Mariniflexile sp. TRM1-10: one gene and its partner. The protein of the gene in region 1 interacts with the protein of each later gene in a pairwise test. Links are inferred from orthologs where the notes say so. Each region holds a gene or a part of one and is shown on either strand. Other genes may lie near its edges.

What was found.
Region 2: the proteins of rlmB (region 1) and CJ739_RS17405 interact in binary tests that used the Escherichia coli proteins (3 or more experiments, as listed by UniProt). The link is inferred for Mariniflexile sp. TRM1-10 from one-to-one orthologs.

What each region holds. Positions count from the first base shown.
Region 1 is NZ_CP022985.1:505,022-513,556, reverse strand. Bases 2,515-5,326 are described here. They hold rlmB (23S rRNA (guanosine(2251)-2'-O)-methyltransferase RlmB), read right to left. Parts: upstream 4,388-5,326; coding sequence 3,641-4,387; downstream 2,515-3,640. Other genes in these bases: CJ739_RS02430 (BT_2262 family domain-containing protein), read right to left, coding at 5,010-5,326; CJ739_RS02435 (lipid-binding protein), read right to left, coding at 4,453-4,998; CJ739_RS02445 (rhomboid family intramembrane serine protease), read left to right, coding at 2,829-3,554. In the rest of the region: CJ739_RS02455 (hypothetical protein), read left to right, coding at 1-711; CJ739_RS02450 (replication-associated recombination protein A), read right to left, coding at 803-2,080; more of CJ739_RS02430, read right to left, coding at 5,327-5,723; CJ739_RS02425 (SusD/RagB family nutrient-binding outer membrane lipoprotein), read right to left, coding at 5,781-7,274; CJ739_RS02420 (SusC/RagA family TonB-linked outer membrane protein), read right to left, coding at 7,291-8,535. UniProt on the Escherichia coli protein: Specifically methylates the ribose of guanosine 2251 in 23S rRNA.
Region 2 is NZ_CP022985.1:4,182,338-4,188,211, reverse strand. The notes cover bases 2,901-5,814. They hold CJ739_RS17405 (NAD(P)H-hydrate dehydratase), read left to right. Parts: upstream 2,901-3,536; coding sequence 3,537-5,093; downstream 5,094-5,814. Other genes in these bases: CJ739_RS17395 (CPBP family intramembrane glutamic endopeptidase), read left to right, coding at 5,570-5,814; CJ739_RS17400 (DUF418 domain-containing protein), read left to right, coding at 5,268-5,561; CJ739_RS17410 (T9SS type A sorting domain-containing protein), read left to right, coding at 2,901-3,116. In the rest of the region: thrA (bifunctional aspartate kinase/homoserine dehydrogenase I), read right to left, coding at 1-1,792; more of CJ739_RS17410, read left to right, coding at 2,457-2,900; more of CJ739_RS17395, read left to right, coding at 5,815-5,874. UniProt on the Escherichia coli protein: Bifunctional enzyme that catalyzes the epimerization of the S- and R-forms of NAD(P)HX and the dehydration of the S-form of NAD(P)HX at the expense of ADP, which is converted to AMP.

The sequences.
Region 1 (8,535 bases):
AAGGAAGCCGACCAATATCAGTTAAATTCATTAACCGAGTTTTTATTTGACAAATATGGTTTTCAAACGCTCATGGAAGGCTCCAATTACCCAGAAGATGTTATTAGAAACAGATGTTTGGCGTTGAAATCTAATGTAATAAAAGATTCGGGACTGTTTAAAACCAAATTAACGGTAGAGCTAAAAAATTGTAACGACCAAGTGGTTTATACTTCCGAAATGGGAGAGAGTAGAGAAAAAGAATACCAAAAAGCATATAACGAAGCATTGCGAGATGCTTTTAAATCTATTGAAGCGCTTAATTATAAATATGTGCCAAATACTAATAACTCCATTGCAGTTTCACAAAACGTAGAAAACGAGAGTGAAGTTTCTAAAGAAATACAGCAATTAAGAGAAGAAATCCAAAACTTAAAAAAGGAAAAAGAAGCTGTTGTGTCTGACAAAGTTGAGCCAAAAGTTGATGCGGTTGCAGAACCTATTGTAAAAGAAGCTCCATCGGGTGTTTTATATGCCCAAGCTATTGAAAACGGTTTTCAGTTGGTAGATAGTACGCCTAAAGTGGTTTATAAAATTAAAAAAACCAGTATTGATGGTGTGTTTTTAGTAGAAAACAAAAATGCCACTTTATATAAAAAAGATGCTAACTGGATTTTAGAGTATTATGAAAATAATGTTTTAAAGCAAGATGTTTTAAATATTAAGTTTTAAAATGTTTGGTTGTTTGTCGATTAGTTGTTAAGCCGTGAAAAAATAAATCAACTTACCCAAGACCCAACAACCAAGAACCAAGAACCATCAACTAATACCCATACTTATCCTTCCAACGTTGTTTTAAAAAATCCCGATGTGCATTTTCGCGAGCGTTATTTCCGGGGTCGTAAAGTTTGGTGTTTTTTACAGCGTCAGGCATAAACTCCTGATTTGCAAAATTATTTTCATAGTTGTGTGCGTATTGGTAATTTTCGCCATAGCCTAGTTCTTTCATGAGTTTTGTAGGGGCGTTTCTAATATCTAAAGGCACTGACAAATCGCCCGTTTCCTTTACCAACTGTTGCGCTTTACCAATAGCCATGTAAGCGGTGTTGCTTTTAGGCGAACAGGCTAAATACGTAGCACATTGGCTAAGTAAAATTCTGGATTCTGGATAGCCAATTGCCGTAACTGCTTGAAACGTGTTATTGGCGATAACCAATGCGGTAGGGTTGGCGTTTCCAATATCCTCACTTGCCGAAATGAGTAACCGACGGGCTATAAATTTTACATCTTCACCACCTTCAATCATACGCGCTAACCAATACACAGCGGCATTGGGGTCGCTCCCGCGAATGGATTTTATAAACGCTGAAATAATATCGTAATGTTGTTCGCCTGTTTTGTCGTAACGAACCGTATTGTTTTGAATTTTTTGTAATACGCTTTCGTCTGTAATTTCAATAACATCGGCGTTTTCAGAATTTACAATCAGTTCGAAAATGTTCAGCAATTTTCTGGCATCGCCACCCGAAAGCCTTAAAAGCGCATTGGTTTCCTTTAGGTTTATGGTTTTTTTGGATAAGGAGTCATCGTTTTCGATAGCACGCCTTAAAAGCATCTCTAAATCGCTTTTGTCAAAAGCGTTTAAAATATACACTTGACATCTGGATAAAAGTGCAGGAATCACCTCGAAACTTGGGTTTTCAGTAGTAGCGCCAATAAGGGTAATCCATCCTTTTTCAACCGCTTGTAATAAAGAGTCTTGTTGCGATTTGCTAAACCTATGTATTTCGTCAATAAACAAAATAGGGTTTTTAGTGGTAAACAAACCGCCACTTTGTTTTGCTTTATCAATAACATCCCTAACATCTTTAACCCCAGAATTTATGGCACTTAAGGTGTAAAACGGTCTGCCAGATTCGGCAGCAATAATATTTGCCAAGGTTGTTTTCCCCGTTCCAGGAGGTCCCCATAATATCATCGACGGAATTAAACCCTGCTTTATATGTTGTGTTAGTGCACCATTTTTACCCACCAAATGCGTTTGGCTTACATAGTCATCCAAGGTCTTTGGGCGTAATCGTTCTGCTAAAGGTTCATTCATAATGTAAAGTTAAAATAATTCCTGCGAAAATAGGAGTCTTCTTAATTGAAGTTTTTTAATAGAATCTAAAACCCGAAACCCAGAACCCAGAAGGTTAGATTGTTAAATAACTGTTTTTTAACATGACGACAAGATGCTATTCCCGATTCACCTTTCCCGAAATTAACGATTGACGATTAACGATTTATGATTGATGATTGAGAATTTAGAATTCAGAATTATGTATTCAGAATGTGGAATTGAAAACCCAGAATCCAACCGCTTAGAAGCCATAAGGTTAAAAAGTTAGACAGTTAGAAGGTTAAAAAGTTAGAAAGTTGGAAAAATGTTTTTGTAAAAATGACAAGACCTTTCTTTCACGCTTCACCTTTCATTTGAACCCAAAACCTTGAACCCCGAACCCAAGAGGTTAGAAAGCTGCTTTTTTAAATGACAAGATCCTCCTTTCACGCTTCACAATTTCACGCTTCTCCTTCACGATTCACCTCAACCCAAAACCCAAAACCCAGAACCTTGAACCCAAAACAGAACCCGAGAGGCTAAAAGATGTTTTTAAACGACGACAAGACGCTATTTCCGAATCACCTTTCACGATTCCCGATTCCCGATTTGAACCTCCCTGATTATAGTCGACTGATCACCAAATCTAGAATCCAGAACCCAAAACCTAGAACCCAAAACCTAGAACCTTTTGTGCCATTTTAGCATAAACTCAAAACTTGGTCAATTATTTGCTATATTTAATTCTATGAATGATCAACACCATTTTAAATTTTCAACAGGCGTTTTAGCATACCCTATTTTTTTTGTGCTTACTATTTGGTTTGTGTTTTGGTTTGAAGTGCGTTTTGGGTTCAACTTTAGTAAGTATGGGATTTACCCACAAACCTTAAAAGGGTTGAGAGGCGTTGTTTTTAGTCCGTTTATTCATGGCAGTATCCAGCATTTGTATCATAATAGCATTCCATTGTTTGTCTTGTCCGCGGCTTTATTTTATTTCTATAGGCCTATTGCATGGAAAGTTTTATGCTTCGGCATTATAGTTTCCGGTTTTTTAACGTGGTGTATTGGTAGGCCTTCTTATCACATTGGTGCTAGCGGATTAATTTATCTTTTGGTAAGTTTTATATTTTTCAAAGGTGTTTTTGCAAAGTATTACCGACTCATTGCCTTATCATTATTAGTGGTTTTTCTCTATGGAAGTATGATTTGGTATGCGTTGCCATTAGAAGAAGGCGTTTCTTGGGAAGGGCATTTATCAGGATTGATTACAGGACTTTTGTTTGCATTAACTTTTAGAAGATCTATAGCAAAACCTAAAAAATATGTTTGGGAGCAAACCGATTATAATGAAGCTGACGACCCATTTTTAAAGCACTTTGATGAAAATGGAAACTTTATTGAAAAGATAAACCCAGAAGTAGAGCAGGAGCAACCTGCAATAAATTATACGTTTAAAGAAAAGAAAGATTGATTTTTTGGTTGATGGTTGATGGTTGTTGGTTGGTGGGTTTTTGTCATCTGTCTTCCGTCATCTGTCTTCTTTGATTAACTCATAACTTACTGGTCAATTGTCAACCTTTGTCTCACCGCTTCATACAAAAAAGCACCACAGGCTACCGATACATTTAAAGATTCAATCTCGCCAAGTAAAGGTAATTTAGCTTTAGCATCCACTACTTTTAAAATAGAAGGGTTTATACCTCTATCTTCCGATCCCATAATTATGGCACAAGGCTCGGTAAAAGAAGTATCATATAGTGTGTCATCTGTTTTTTCAGTTGCAGCAATCACTTTGATACCCGACGATTGCATATAAAAAACGGCATCTTTAATATGGTCAACTTTACAAATAGGTATTTTAAAAACAGCACCGGCACTGGTTTTAATCGTATCACCGTTTACTGGAGCACCACCTTTTTTCTGGATAATAATACCATCAACCCCTGTACATTCTGCAGTACGTATAATAGCACCAAAGTTTCGAACATCACTCAATTGATCCAACAATAAAAATAATGGTGTTTTTCCTGATTCCATAACGTTCAGAACTAGTGTTTCTAAATCATGGAACTCAATGGGTGAAATTTGAGCAACAACCCCTTGATGGTTTTTATTGGTAAGTCTATTTAGCTTTTCAACAGGTACATACGATTTGTTAATCGAGTTTCTGTTGAGCACAGATTCTAACTCACTAAACAGTTCACCTTTTAAGCCTTTTTGAAGAAAGACTTTGTCAATAGTTTCACCTGCATTTACGGCTTCAATAACGGCTCGTATTCCAAAAATTTGTGTTTGTTCTTGCATGAGGTAAAGGTATAAAAAAACCACCTATGAAATTAGGTGGTTTTTTATAATTATTATCGTGAAAATTAATGATTATCATCTATGAAACCTGTCGCTTTATATCCAGCTATTTGATAAATGGTTCCTGGATCATCAGAAAATTCAATGTCAAATGAAATGCTATCTACAACGGTTCCACTACCCGAGGCAGTTGTCCCTTTTTTTACTATAATACCGTTAGTTACATTTACATCAATATCATAGGTTTCAATAACATTAGGGGTTGAAGAATCATCATCTTCAACACTGCTCGCTAAGTTAGTGCCAGAAAAAGACATACTTGACAGATTTATAGGAGTTTTAAATTTAAACCACCAGAAATTTTTATGATCATCCAACCAAATTTCAGTTCCGTCATTAGCAGATGTGTTATATATTGATATTTGAAAATAATCAGCAACTAAGTCTCCATCAACAGACACTTGAACATACCAATGTCCAGTAACTTCTTCTACTTTTATATCACTTTCATCAGGCACAGATTCAACTTGATCACAAGCTACGAAGGAACTCACGAAAGCAAAACTCAAAAATAGGTAGCCCAACTTTTTTAAAATTATATTATTTTTCATTTTATTGATTTTTAATTATAGTATTTATCAGTTTGAGTCCAAGTTGATACAAATGTATAACCAAAATCCCAGTTAACTGTAAGTGTAAGGGTTTTTGCAATCGGATCTACTACCAGACTAGTAAAAGTATTTGAGCCTCCAAAAGTACCAGTAGTAACATTTCCTTCACTAGTAAAACTATTTGTTGCAATGTTATTTGCTTTAAGAACCATGCCAGTTGTAGCATAAGTCACACCTAGTCCTCTTCCATATTCATACCAACCACCTTGTGCGTCAGATATGGCATATCTATCATCACCTAAGTCCCTAATAATAAAAGGACCATTGTTTTGATAACCAGCGGGTGAACTTCCGTCTCTTGCAACGGAAGCTGTATACATACCTGCTATACTGGTTACAAGATCACCATTACATTCAGGCCACAAAACTGTTCTAAATCCAGTGGCTGGAATGCCATCGGAATTAAAAGCACTATATGCTACAGAATAAACATCAGGACCATCATCCACTGAATTTCCTCCAAAGTATTTTCCAGTTACTTTTGTTTCTAAATCTATTTCTACTCCTCCAGCTGATGCTACAGCCCCGGGGTCTGTATAAGAGGGATTTTCACAATCAAGAACAACATCACCTCCCTCTAGGGTAATTAAAGGGAGGAATGTCACCTCTGACTTATCACTTGCACCGGGTGCCTCTACACTAGGGTCACAACTAGTTAATATCAATCCTATGATTGAAAACGTATATAATATTAATTTATAATTTTTCATCTTTATTTTTTTTTAATTATCCCAAAATATAGCATCAGTAATACTTCTTTGTGGTAACGCATTTGGATTGAAACTTCTTTCAGACTCTGGATACAACCATGAAGACGGAAATGTTCCACTTGGCAAAACAGAAGCTGGAGGTGTTTGAAAAATACCATCAGTAAATATTCTACTTGCAGGTCTATCAAATCTACGTGATTCAATCCATCCTTCGTCCTCTTGTGTTCCATTTAAAGAAATCCATTTTTGTATACCTATCATATCAAGTTTAGCATCTAATGTGGTTGCTCCAGCAAAATTTAAAGTACTAATGTAAGAAGCAGCATCAGCAACTCCCATATAGCCAAAATTTAACTCAATGGCTGTAGAAAATGCCGTTCCAGCATCATCACTTGTACTATATCTTGCAGCAGCCTCAGCTCTTAAAAACCAAACTTCCCATGGGCTCATTAAAATAACAGGTTTTGATGACGAATAGGCATATGCAGAAGCCATACTGTAATCAGAAGCCGGTGCAGTAAATGGTTCGTTGTCTATGGTTCCTTGATCTATCCCGTGTAATTGCCCTGCAAATGTTCCTGTAGTAGCTTTGGTGTAAAATACTTCGGCTCTAGGGTCGTCAAGTGATTCAAGTAAATCTAAAGTCGCATTACTAGCAAAATAAAACATACCTACTCCAAATTCAGCTCTAGCAAACATGGGGTTTTGATCACCAGTATTTCCAGTATATGGAATAAATGGCATATCAGCAACCGATTCAATAAAAGTACCAGTGCTAATAAGCGTTTGTATTGCAGCTCCTTGTGGACTAACTTCAGAAGTTCTCATTAAAACTCTTAACTTCAATGAATTTGCAAACTTAATCCATTTTGAAATATCAGTACTTTCTACTTCTTCATCATCATCATAGTAAATAAAATCACCAGGTCCTATTCTACTTATTTCATCCTCATCAGCTGTACTTAAATCTTCTAAAGCTTCATCTAACATTGCTACCAATGCTGGGTAAATAACAGTTTCTGCAGAATCATAATTTGGTGTTAATACAGAACCATCCTCAATAGATCCCGAAAGGGCTTCAGTAAATGGAATATCTCCAAAATGATCCACTAAACCTTGAAATAAATAAGCTTTTAATACATTGGCTATACCTCTATATGCTTTATTAGTACTAGTTTTAGTTATATAATTTAAATCTGCAAGTGAGTTTGCATACGCACGTTGCCAGTAACCATTAAAATCCCCAGGATCAGATACGTAACGTTCTTCATTACCAATTGAAACCCCAATTCCCCATGTGTAGTATTGACTCCAAAGGAAGGATTCACTGTAATTTAAATCGGTTTCAACAATATATCCCATAAAGCCAATAGCAGAGCTTAAAACTTGTTCGTCTCCAGCAGAAGGGAAAGTGTTAGGGTCTATATTAACTTCTTCTAAGCTATCATTACATGAAAAGCCTAGTGTTAATAATAGAATAAGAAATATATTTATTTTGTTCTTCATCGTATTATTTTTTTAATTAAAATGATAATTGTAAATTAAGACCTAAGCTTCTTGAAGAAGGTGTTTGTGTTGTTTCAATACCTTGACCATTACCTGTTGTTGAACTACCGCTATTATTTGTAGCAGCGGTAATACCATTAACTTCTGGATCGGCATATTTATTTTCATCAGGTAACCAATACATAAGGTTTTTACCATATAAAGAAATTCTAGCATTTGTAAAGAAAGTATTTTTTAAAATTTCTTTAGAAAATGTATAACTTAATTCCACTTCTCTTAATTTTAAATAACTTGCGTCAATTAATTGTGTTGAGACAGGTGCGTCATAATCAGTAAAATAAACTTGCTCGGTAATTTGAACAGTATTTTCAGAGAATGTACCATCTCCATTATCTACTACTGAATTTGGAAAGATAAAAGGTTCTCTGTTATAAACTGTTGTGTTAACGTTAGTTCCATTAAAATTAGTATTGTATTTAGTTTGAGAGGCAAACAGACCTCCTTTTTTCATATCCAATAAAATTCTAATTCCAAACCCCTTGTATTTGATATTTGTGCCAAAATTTAATAAATAATCTGGTTGGTAAGAACCTAAAAATACATCTTCACTAGTTTTTACAGGTAAACCAGTAGCATCAACAATAGTTTGTCCTTGAGCATTATACGTAAAATCATTACCTTTAAAAGTACCAAATGGCAGTCCTTCTTTTGCAACTAAAGAAACTGTAGTACCAGCAGCAAATCCATATGTGCCAATTGATAACTCGTCTATTTCATCAGTAACCTTAACTACTTTATTGTCATTTGTAGAATAAGATCCAAACAATTCAAAATCTAATCCTTCAACTACACCATTAAGAGGTTTTAAGGTTAAAGTAAGTTCATGACCTTTGTTCTCCATTCTACCAATATTGCTAGCGGTTGTAGTGTAGCCTGTAGATCTTGGAAGGCTGATCTCAACAATTTGATCATCATGAATTGAATGATAATAAGTATAGGCAACACTAACTTTGTTATTAAACAAACCTAGGTCGGTACCAACTTCGTAAGTAGTCGTTAATTCGGGTTTAAGTGTTGGATTTCCAATGGTGTTACCAATTGTAAACCCAGGTACACCATCTTTTGGAAAGGTAAGATCATAATCGCCTAATTCCACAATTTGAGGATTCCCCACAAAGTAAGAGTTTAATAAGTATAAACCAGCATCTTTACCTGATGTACCGTAGCTTCCTCTCAGTTTGGCGTAATTTATAACATCGTT
Region 2 (5,874 bases), 3.7 Mb from region 1 along the record:
ATTTTAATGATAAACGCTTTAATAATTTGTAGTTTTCATAGTCGCTAGAACATGCAATTTTATTACACGCTACAACACCAATACTTTGTCGTAAATATTTTTCGTATAAACCTGCCACATCTTTATTTGCAGTAACATCTACAAAAATACTGTTACGGAGATTCAATGATTTTGTATTTTCAAAAAAGCCCTCTAAAGTAGCGGTTTCGCCGGTTTCTAATTGCTCTTTCCAATGGGTTAAATCGATGCCATCTTCACTAAAAATCATTTTTCTGGAATTGGATAATCCAGCAATACGTAAGTTGATTTTCAGGTTTTCTTTTAGGTATTTTCGTTGCTGTTTTATTTGTTCTACCAATTTTTCGCCAACATTTCCAACACCCGTAATAAACACATTGAGCTGTTTGGTTTTGCTTTCAAAAAACTGCTCGTGTAACGTGTTAAGTGCTTTTTTAACATCATTTTGCAAAATAACTGCAGAAATATTTTTCTCTGAAGCACCTTGTGCAATGGCTCTAATATTGATGTTGTTTTTACCCAATGTACTAAACATTTTTCCGCTAATACCTTGGTGGTTTTTCATGTTATCGCCTACTAAAGCAATAATTGATAAGTCTTTTTCAACAATAATTGGATCGATTTTATGTAAAGCGATTTCGTTTTCGAACGTTGCATCAATAGCAGTTTTGGCTAATTCCGCATCATTTTCATCAATTCCTAAGCAAATAGAGTGCTCAGATGATGCTTGTGTGATTAAAATGACATTAATCTTTTCTTGGGAAAGTGTTTCAAACAAACGTTTAGAAAACCCAGGAATGCCAATCATACCACTTCCTTGAAGTGTTAGTAAAGCGATATTTCCAATATTGCTAATACCTTTTACAGGTGATGTAGAAATAGTTTCTTCGTTGGAAATAACAGTACCGGCAGCTTCTGGCTCTAAAGTGTTTTTAATGTGAATAGGGATATTCAAATCCAAAACCGGCTGTACTGTTGGCGGAAACAACACTTTTGCCCCAAAATGAGACAATTCCATAGCCTCTTGGTACGATATTTTTTCGATAGGGTAGGCTTGTTTTACCAGTTTTGGGTTGGAAGTAAACATACCACTAACATCTGTCCAAATCTCTAACTGTTCTACCTTTAGCGCTGCGGCAACAATAGCTGCAGTAAAATCAGAGCCACCACGCCCCAAAGTAGTTTGTTCGCCTATTTTAGATTTTGATATAAACCCAGGCAGTATCGTGATTTGTTGTGATGCCGTATTGAAATAGGCTTGAATATTTTTGTTGGTTATAGTATAATCGACTTCAGCTTTAGTGAAGTTGGAATTTGTAATGATTAGTTCTTGCGAATTTTTACTTTCGGCTGATAAACCGCGATTCTTCATGGTTTCAGCAATAATGAATGACGAAAGCATTTCTCCATAACTCACCAACTTATCGGATGTTTTTGGAGATAATTCATTTATTAAAAAGATACCGTCCAGCAGACTTTTAAGGGCATTTAGTTTTTCATCAATAAAAGCTATTATAGGAGTGCTTTTTTCAAGATTAAGCTCATTAACAATATTAAAATGAATGTCTTGTATTAAATTAAATGTATCAATATATATTTTGTCTTTGTTTTGCGCTTGCTTACCTGCTAAAAGTAATTTGTCTGTAATACCGCCTACAGCAGACACTACACATATTACTTTATCTTTTTTTGTATAATTATCTAAAATGTTAATAACGTTATTTATGTTTTTTGACGAACCTACAGAAGTTCCTCCGAATTTTAAAACTTTCATGTTTATATTATTTAGTTCACTAAGTTGATATTTGTTAACTGTGTTCACTGATATGCTTCGTAGTTGTTTTTCAATGGTCACATGCAATTTTTACATATACATTCTTTATGCTAGCAAGAACAAGTTTTGGAAATTTCATGTTTTAATGAATTGATGATTTAAAAAAAATATTAAAGATGTTGTAATTGTAAAAATCACAAGGATAGCCTGAAGAATATATAATTAGCAACCCCAAGGGGTTGTAATAATGGTAGTTGTTCCAAAAGTAAAAGCGTTCCTTCTTGTTGAAAAAGGAAGCATCATGCTCGTATTTTGGTTTGAATGATTCATTATATCTATAATAATAGAACCCAAAAATATCACATTTAACCTTATAAAAAAATTAAAAATTCTTTTTTGCAGTATTCTTATATTCAAACAGCTTTCATTTAAGAAAAACAACTATTTAAAAATAGAATTGAAAAATCTATAATAATTGTTAACTGCCCTTAAAAAGTCATAAAACCTATTCTTATTTAATTAACCAACATTATGCTAAAATTATAGATGATTTTTAACAATATATTTTAATTAATATCGTTTAAATACTAAAATATTCGATAAAATGTTGTTTTTATAAAAATTTTCGTATATTTGTAACGTTAATCCATAAAAAACCTACAAAATGAAACTCCAAACACTCTCAAAAGGAATTCTAATAGCTCCATGTTTATTATTCGCGTTATTTACGCAAGCCCAAGGAACTTCAAAACTTGCTCAGGAAAAATCTACTATTGTAAAAACCGACATACCAGATGTTATTGGTAGTGCCGGTTTAAATAACACTGCCAAAGAGATAGATATGACGGGGGAAGTTATAGATGATAAAGATACTATTGTTATAGAAAGAGGCTTTGTTTACAGTACTTCTGAAAAGCTTCCAACGGTTTCAGACACCAAGGTCATTGCGAAAAGTAGCGAAGGAACTTTTAGTAATAAATTATCAGAGGTATCAACAAACACAATTTATTATATTAGACCTTATGCGACAACCGAAAAAGGTACCTATTATGGAAGTTTAAGTATTATAGATACCAGTACACAATCCAATATTGATGTTAATTCAAAAGTGAGACTTAAAACCTATCCCAATCCATCAACCAATTATATTAGTCTTTCGGGTTTAATGGAAACCAAAAACTATATTATTTATAATATGACGGGAAAAGAATTAGCAAGAGGTAGTGTCTCTTACAATAACAAAATAGATGTTAGGTTTTTAGATAATGGATTATATCTTTTAAAATTAGATGACTTTGAAATAATTAGGTTTGTAAAAGAGTAAATACTACTTACAGTTAAAAAAATCACCAATAAATCCTTGACCAATTTTTAGTTGAGGATTTTTTTATTGAACTCATCTTGACTTTTGGTTTTTAACCGAAAATGAGATAAAACTTGTACAGATGAGGCGCTTTTTGCAAGACATAGCATCGCTACGCATAAAAAAGTAACGAAATATGGTTAAGGTTTAGCCATTCCTGCCTGCCGGCAGGCAGGTTTTAGGAAATAGAAAAAGTAGAGATATGTTCATTATATAAAAGCTATTATATAAAGCAACGGCTTGATTTAAAATATAAAAATGCGTAATATTAATGTTGATTAGAAACACATTTATTACATGAGGCCCATGGGAATGGCATTCACAGGGGGATGATTATTCAGGTTATTCCTCTGACCAAATAAAAACAATAAATAAAAGCAGATGAAGATATTATCTAAAGAACAAATTTATCAAGGAGATACATTAACCATAGAACGTCAAAATATTTCATCTACATATTTAATGGAACGCGCTGGTTCAAAAGTTTTTAACTGTATGCATGTGCGTTTACAAGGCGCTCAAGTGCCAATTCACATATTTTGTGGTATTGGTAATAACGGTGGTGATGGGTTGGTTTTGGCAAGACATCTAATTTTAGAGGGCTATAATGTTAAAATATATATTGTTAATTATAGTGATAAACGGTCGAAAGATTTTTTAATTAATTATGATAGAATTAAAAGTATCACAACAGATTGGCCAACTCTTTTAAATAATAAGGAAGATTTTCCCGAAATAAATGCAGAAGATATTATTGTTGACGCTATTTTTGGTATAGGTCTAAACAAGCCTGTCGATAATTGGATTAAGGATTTATTTGTTCATTTTAAGAAAGCCAAGGCATTTACATTATCTATTGATATTCCTTCAGGATTAAGTACCGATAATGTACCCAAAGATGAAAATGCTGTTGTTTGGGCAAGTTATACCTTAAGTTTTGTAACGCCCAAATTAGTGTTCTTTTTACCCGAAACGGCAAAATATACTACGCAGTGGGAAGTTTTGGATATTGATTTGGACGTCGATTTTTTATATGAAACTGTTGCTGAAGCCGAATTAATAGGAAAGCATGAAGTCTTGCCTCTCTATATGCCAAGAGACAAATTTTCGCATAAGGGCCAATTTGGACACAGCTTAATTATTGGGGGGAGTTATGGTAAAATTGGTGCCGTTATTTTAGCCAGTAGGGCAGCTTTGTCTTCTGGAGCAGGTTTGGTGTCTGCTTATGTGCCGAAATGTGGTTGTGTACCCTTGCAATCCGCTTTTCCAGAGGCGATGGTTATCACGGATATAGATGAGGAAAAAATAACCAAGATTGATTTCGACATCATACCTACAGTCATTGGATTTGGAGTAGGCGTGGGAACCGATGCTAAAACGATACAAGCTTTTGAAGATTTTTTAAAAAAGAATACAGCGCCACTTGTTATCGATGCCGACGGTATTAACCTATTAGCGCAAAAGAAAGCATTATTAAAATTAGTACCAAAACAAACGGTTCTAACACCACATCCCAAAGAATTAGAGCGTTTAATAGGTAAGTGGACAGACGATTTTGATAAATTAGATAAGGTAAAAGTCTTTTCGAAAAAACACAATCTAATAGTTGTAATTAAAGGCGCCAATACCATTACCGTGTTTCAAGAAAAGTTATATGTGAATTCGACAGGAAACCCCGGTCTTGCAACCGCAGGAAGTGGTGATGTGCTAACAGGAATCATTACGGGTTTAATATCACAAGGGTACCATCCATTAAACGCAAGTATTTTTGGGGTTTATTTGCATGGAAAATCGGCAGACATTGCTGTTGAAGATTATGGTTATCAAAGTTTGATAGCAAGTCATGTCATTGATTATTTAGGTGAAGCTTATAAGGATTTATTTAAACTGCCAGAACAACCAGAAGTAAGGGAAGCGGAAGATGAAGGTGAGAAGTAGAGGCTTTAAATCTGCCAGCCCGATTAAAAGAGTACCCATTTTTTGAATTTGCAGCCTTCTCTTAGATAGTTTGTTAAATTAACATATAGGGTGTGGAAATATTTTCAACATGCTAACGGTTTGTTAGCGTTTTAATAAAACCGTGTTTTAAATAGTACTATCGGTTATTTAAATTTGTCTAGAGAAAGAGCAAAAAATAATTTTATTGCATTCTTCAAGGTGCTTTCAAAAATAGGGAGAACAGCCTTATCAAATTACATTTTCCAAAGCATCATTTTAGGAATTTTATTTTATGGCTATGGTTTTGGAATGTTTAATGGCTTTTCAAGATTTGAATTGTTAGCTATTGTTGTGGCAATTTGGACTATTCAAATCACATGTACCTATCTCTGGTTAAAGTATCACAAACAAGGGCCGTTAGAACTTCTTTGGAGAAAGCTAACCTATAATTCTTTTAATAAAAACTAATACATGCCATGGCAGAAAACAATTTAGCTAAAGTGAGTAAAACAAAGACTCTAATTGTTTTTATTCTAACCATCATTTTAGGGTATGCACTTTTTATAATTCCTGACCTATTCTTCGGGATAACAAAAATCAACGGTGGAAAAAAGGGCATTAATTTATTGTTTATGGCTTTGTTCCAGTTTTTCTCTATTACAGTTCTACTATATGTTTCACTTAAACTTTTAAAAAAAGACTTTAAGTATATCGGACTTCGATTCGTAAACCTCAAAAAGGACACGCTTTTAGGTATCGGTTTTGGCGCCTTATGGACCCT